DNA from 2 places in the Stenotrophomonas sp. ESTM1D_MKCIP4_1 genome. Region 2 is predicted to be linked to the other one. Evidence: predicted binding sites of a transcription regulator. Region 2 holds the regulator's gene; the other holds the start of a gene.
The links. The regulator HrcA, encoded in region 2, represses chaperone genes, less so after heat shock. The targets are predictions, from matches to a motif close to TTNGCACTCNNNNNNNNNGAGTGCNAA.
Positions count from the first base shown of each region.

Region 1 (3,216 bases), 2.2 Mb from region 2:
ACGAATACGTGCCGCTGGGTTTCAGCAGCGACGATGTGACCTATGGTGCGCGCGGCCGCCAGTGGATCGGCGATCACGTTGCCGTGGGCGGCACCTGGGTGGAAGAGAACCGCAGCGGTGAGAACTACAGCCTGAAGGGGGCCGACCTTACCCTGCAGGCGGGCCGCGGCACCTACCTGAAAATGGAACAGACGCGCACCGATGCCACCGCAGCGCCGGTGTTCTATTCGGACAATGGCGGCCTCAGCTTCATCCGCCGCAATCCGTACGAAGGCCGCCGGTCGGGCAAGGCTTCGGCAGTGGAGGCGCGCGCCAACCTGCGCGAACTGGGCTGGACCACCCAGGACTGGAGCCTGGGCGCGTGGTGGCGCGATGTCGATGCGGGCTTCTCGGTGGCGCGCCAGGACACCGGCCTGCCGATCCAGGAATACGGCGCGGAGTTCCTGGGCTACCTCACCGATGATTTCAGCCTGTACGGCCGCCACACCCGCACCGAACAGGGCGAACTGGCACTGGAACAGAGCCAGCTGACCGCCGAATGGCGGCTGGGCAACGATGGCCAGCTGACCGGCGAACTGCGCCGCGTGCGCGAGGAGCAGGAGCTGCAGGACGTCTCCGCGCTGCTGGCGGCCATCGGTTACCGCCAGCGCTTCGGTTCGTCGTGGGAGCTGTACGGCACCGGCCAGGTGACGCTGGACGATGATGGCGGTGCCTATGAGAAGAACGACCTGCTGACCCTGGGCGCGCGCTACCTGTTCGGCGACCGCAGCAGTGTGGGGGCCGAGCTGAGTGGCGGCAGCCGCGGCCATGGCGGCAAGGTCGATGCCGAATACCGCATGGCGCCCGACCACAGCCTCTACGGCAGCTACAGCTACAGCACCGACCGCACCGGTACCGATCCGTTGTTCGACAACGGCCTGCAGAGTGGCTGGACCGTGGGCCAGCGCTGGCGCCTGAGCAACCAGGTGAACGTCTACAACGAAAGCCAGTACCTGAAGGACCGCCGCCAGGACAGCGCGGGGCTGGTGCACACCTTCGGCATGGACTTCTACCCGGCGCAGGGCTGGAACCTGGGCTTCACCGTGATGGACGGCGAACTGGAATCCACCGTGGGCCGCATCAACCGCCGCGCGTACAGCGTCAGCGGTGGCCGTACCGACGCGGTGGCGCAGTGGAACAGCAAGCTGGAATACCGCCGTGACAGTGGTGCCGAGCAGCGCGAACAGTGGGTGACCACCAACCGCCTGCTGTACAAGCTCAACGAAGACTGGCGTTTCGCCCTGCGCGCCAACTATGCGGACACCCAGGACCGGATCAACCCGGTGGCCGATGCCAAGCTGGTGGAAACCAACGTCGGTTTTGCCTGGCGCCCGCATGACAACACGCGCTGGGCCGGCTTCGGCAAGTTCACCTACCTCTACGACGTGGCCTCGCTGGGCCAGGAAGGCGGCAACCTGTACGACCAGCGCTCGCAGGTGCTGTCGCTGGAAGGCATCCGCCAGATCGGCGAACGCTGGGAGATGGCGGCCAAGCTGGCCTCACGCTGGGGTGACTACCGCACCGGCCGCGGCGAGGGCGCCTGGCTGGACAGCCGCGCCGACTTCGCCGCCCTGCAGCTGCGCTACCGCCTGTTCGCGCAGTGGGAAGGCCTGGCCGAGCACCGCTGGTTGAAGGTACGCGACGGTGGCGTGCGCAAGGGCTGGCTGCTGGGCGTGGACCGCCGGGTGGGGGAGAACTTCAAGATCGGCGTGGGCTACAACTTCACCGAGTTCAGCGATGACATGACCGAGCTGAAGTACGACCAGAAGGGCTTCTTCCTGAACATGGCCGGGTATTACTAGCGGGGCCTGCCACGCATGGCGTGGCACTATGGGCGTGTCGGATAGGGTCGTCTGGCTCGCCGGGCTGAACGACCGGCAACATTGCCGGGCTGAATGGGGTACCGCCGTGGGATTTTGCGGCCCAAAACGACCATTCATGCACGTGTTTCACCTCAAGTTGTTGATTTTGAAGGCATTAGACCATGGTCGCGGCTGCTCGCCATTGTCATCAATTCGCGATAGGGTAGGGTTGTTGAACGGCCCATTGTTTCGCCTGCGGAACACTGGAACTTCCTACCGCTTTAGCAGTCCAAAACCCGGACTGCTAAGATGAGCCCTATGAGCCAGAACACCTCTACTGCCCTTGTGGCAAACAATCTCCCGATTCCCAGTGCGCTCGGTTCGCTGGACGCCTACATCGGTGCCGTGCACCAGATCCCGGTGCTGTCGGTCGATGACGAACAGGACCTGGCCCGTCGCTTCCGCGACGGTGACGATCTGGACGCCGCACGTGAGCTGGTGCATTCGCACCTGCGCTTCGTGGTGCACGTGGCCCGCGGTTACAACGGCTACGGTCTTGCGCTGGGCGACCTCATCCAGGAAGGCAACATCGGCCTGATGAAGGCGGTCAAGCGCTTCGACCCGGACATGGGCGTGCGCCTGGTCTCCTTCGCCGTGCACTGGATCCGTGCCGAGATGCACGAGTTCATCCTGAAGAACTGGCGTATCGTCAAGGTCGCCACGACCAAGGCGCAGCGCAAGCTGTTCTTCAACCTGCGCAAGTCGAAGACGCGCCTGGGCTGGATGAACGCGGCCGAAGTCAGCGCCGTGGCCAAGGACCTGAACGTGTCCGAGCGCGAAGTCATGGAAATGGAGTCGCGCCTGTCCGGCCGCGATATCGGTTTCGATGCACCGACCGACGAGGACAACGAGCACGCGCCGCCGTCGCCGGCTGCGTTCCTGGTGTCCAACGACGAAGATCCGTCGATGGCCTACGAACGTGAGGACAGCGAAGACAACCAGATGCAGCTGCTGCGCGAAGGTCTGGCCGAACTGGATGCCCGCTCGCGCGACATCATCCGCCGCCGCTGGCTGGACGCCGACAGCAAGGTGACGCTGCAGGAACTGGCCGATGAGTACGGCGTGTCCGCCGAACGCATCCGCCAGGTCGAAGCGAACGCGCTGAAGAAGATGAAGGCGCTGTTTACCGCGTAAGCGGTCAGGCGTTGGAATGAAGAAAGGCCCGGCAGTGATGCCGGGCCTTTCTTGTTTGTGGGGCTTATCCACGCATGGCGTGGATCTACCCTGGCGGTACGGCATCCGTTGACCTACGCCACGCGTGGCGACACGGCCCCGGTAGAGCCACGCCATGCGTGGCTGCGCCCCGTCCGTTACC
Region 1 is NZ_CP026004.1:3,978,460-3,981,675, reverse strand. Features, by position in the region: gene C1924_RS18080 (TonB-dependent receptor) at 1-1,841, shown strand, start outside; gene rpoH (RNA polymerase sigma factor RpoH) at 2,160-3,035, shown strand; gene purD (phosphoribosylamine--glycine ligase) at 3,212-3,216, opposite strand, start outside.
Region 1: a site for HrcA is predicted at 2,123-2,149, ahead of rpoH (RNA polymerase sigma factor RpoH). Genes of this name have one in related genera too.

Region 2 (3,216 bases):
ATGACGCGGGCCTTGCCGCCGTCCATGATCGCCACGCACGAGTTGGTGGTGCCGAGGTCGATACCAATGATCTTGCCCATGGGGGAGACTCCTGAAGAATGCTTGTGGGTGTCAGTCCGGCCGGTCGGCCGGTGGATGAATGGGATGTGGGGGAGGCTCGTGGAACATTCAAGCCATCACCCGAACGCTGTGTTCAACCGTTCAAGGTTCGCCGGGCATGGCCCGGCGCGACCGATCCCGGGCGGCTTTGCGCCCGGGGCGCCGGGTCAGTCGGCGGCCACCACCACCAGCGCCGGCCGCAGCAGGCGCTCGTTGAGCAGGTAGCCCTTCTGGAACACGGTCACCACGCTGCCGGGGGCGGCACCGGGGGCCGGCACCTGGCTGATGGCCTGGTGGTGTTCCGGGTTGAACGGCTGGCCGGTCGGGTCCAGCAGGACCAGGCCGTTGTCGGCGGCGACCTTCAGCAGCTGCTTGTAGGTCATTTCCAGCCCCTCTCGCAGCGGGTTGGCGTCGTCGCCGGCGGCCTTCAGGCCGGCATCCAGGCTGTCAAACACCGGCAGCAGTTCGCCCAGCAGCTTTTCGTTGGCGAACTTGCGGGCCTGGTCGATGTCGCGGGCCACGCGCTTGCGCTGGTTTTCAAGGTCGGCGCGCTCACGCAGCGCATCGGCCTTGACCTGCTCGACCTCGGCGCGCAGGCGCTCCAGTTCGTCATGGGTGCCTGCGGCGGCGGCCGCATCAGCGGCGCTCTGCTGGGATTCGATATCTGGATGTTCTTGGTTCATGTCTGGGTCCCTGGCGGTCACTCTCCGCCTCCACCCACCCTAGTGTGGGCGGGATGCTGCGTTTCAAGCGTCGGCCGGCCCTGGACCGCGTCGCGGGGGCGAAAAGGCCGCCCCGAGTACGTCCGCGGTGGCCTGGACCAGGGGAATCACCCGGTCGTACGCCATCCGCTTCGGCCCGATCACCCCCAGCACGCCCAGCACCTGGCCATTGGCCGTATAGGGCGCGGTGACCAGCGAAACCCCCTGCAGCGGCATCATCCCGGTCTCTTCGCCGATGAAGATGCGCACGCCCGGGGCCTGGATCGTCCGCTCCAGCAGCTGCAGGATCTCGCGCTTGCTGGAAAACAGCTCGAACAGCTCGCGCAGCCGTTCCAGGTCGGACAGGTCCTGCACCCCCATCAGCCGGGTCTGGCCGGCCACCAGCATGTCGTCGGCTGGCGGTTGCAGGGCCTGCTCGGCCAGTTCGATGCTGTGGGCCAGCAGCTGTTCCAGCTCGGAACGGGCATCACGCAGCTCCAGCAGCAGGCGGGTGCGGATCTCGGCCAGCGGCAGGCCGGCGAAATGGGCATTGAGGTAGTTGGCCACCTGTTCCAGCTGGCCGGGCTCGAAGTCCTGGCGGGTCTCGATGACCCGGTTCTGCACTTCGTTGTCGGCAAACACCAGGATCGCCAGCACCCGGCGCCCATCCAGCGCCACGAAATCGATCTGGCGGAAGGCGAACTGCTCGCGGCGCGGCGCACTGACCACCCCGACGAAATGGCTCATTGCCGACAGCAGCTCCGACGCACTGCCGAGCAGGGCCTGGGTGCTGCCGCCACCGGCCAGCTCATGGCGCAGCCGGGCCAGTTCCCCCTCGCCCGGCGGCTGCATCTGCAGCAGGCTGTCGACAAAGACCCGGTAGCCGTGCGCGGTCGGGATCCGCCCGGCCGAGGTATGCGGCGAGGCCAGCAGGCCCAGATCCTCCAGATCGCCCAGGATGTTGCGGATGGTGGCCGGGCTGACCTCCAGCCCGGCCACGCGCGCCAGCGTCTGCGAGCCGACCGGCTCACCGTCCTGGATGTAGCGCGCTATCAGCGTGCGCAGCAGATGGCGCGCACGCGGGGCAAGCTGGTCAGCGGAACCGTGCATGGAATCAACCTGTGAGACACGGACATTAGATAATGGCGGTGCGTCGCCTTGGCAAGTCATTGGACCACCCCGTCGCGCGTGCTAGCGTTGCGCGGCTCAGACACCCCTGTACCCATGCTCAGACATCTTTCGATCAAGGATTTCGCCGTCGTCCGCGCCACCGAGCTCGAGTTCGGGCCCGGCATGACCGTCGTTTCAGGCGAGACCGGCGCCGGCAAGTCGCTGATGGTCGACGCGCTGGGCTTCCTCTCCGGCCTGCGCGCTGACAGCGGCGTGGTCCGCCATGGTGCTGCCCGCGCCGAACTGTCGGCCGAATTCGCCCTGGACCAGCTGCAGGCCGCACGCCAGTGGCTGGCCGACAACGAACTGGACGACGAGGACCAGTGCCAGCTGCGCCGGGTCATCCGTGCCGATGGCGGCTCGCGCTCGTGGATCAACGGGCGCCCGGTCACCCTGGCGCAGCTGGCCGAACTGGCCGGGCGGCTGGTGGAAATCCACGGCCAGCATGAGCAGCAGGCCCTGCTGACCCGCCCGTCGCAGCTGGCCCTGCTGGATGCCTATGCCCGCAACGAGGACGAGCGCCGGCAGGTCCGCCGCGCCGCCGCCGCGTGGCAGACGCTGGTGGATGAATCCCTGGCCCTGTCGCAACAGGGCGACGTTTCCGACCGCATCGGCTTCCTCGAACACCAGCTGCGTGAGCTGGACCGCGAGGATCTGGAACCCGAATCGATTGCTGCGCTAGGCGCCAGCCATCGCCGCCAGGCGCATGCCAGCGCCCTGCTGAGTGCCTGCCAGGCGGCCAGCAACCAGCTCAACGGCGATGACGGCAGCTCGGCGCTGGACCTGCTGCAGCAGGTGCGCCACGAACTGTCGCGCCTGCTCGAGCACGACCCGCGCCTGGGCGAGGTGGACGGCCTGATCGAAAACGCCTCGATCCAGCTGCACGAAGCCCTGTCGCTGCTGGACCGCGTGCATGACGACCTTGATGCCGACCCGGAGCAGTTCGAGGAGAACGAGCGCCGCCTCGGCCGTCTGCACGACCTGGCCCGCAAGCATCGCGTGCCGATGGATGAACTGGGCGCGCAGCGCGAACGCATGCATGCCGAAGTGGAGCAGCTGCGTGGCGCCGACGAGCGCCTGCAGCGCCTGGCCGGTGAGATCGACAAGGCTGCGGCCGCCTGGCGCGTGCAGGCCGAAGTGCTCAGTGCCAGCCGCCGCACCGCCGCGGCCGAGCTGTCGGCCACCACCACCAGCATCATTGCCGAACTGGGCATGGGCGGCGGCCAGTTCCTGATCGAGCTGGAAC
Region 2 is NZ_CP026004.1:1,746,357-1,749,572, reverse strand. Features, by position in the region: gene dnaK (molecular chaperone DnaK) at 1-80, opposite strand, end outside; gene grpE (nucleotide exchange factor GrpE) at 267-782, opposite strand; gene hrcA (heat-inducible transcriptional repressor HrcA) at 846-1,910, opposite strand; gene recN (DNA repair protein RecN) at 2,025-3,216, shown strand, end outside.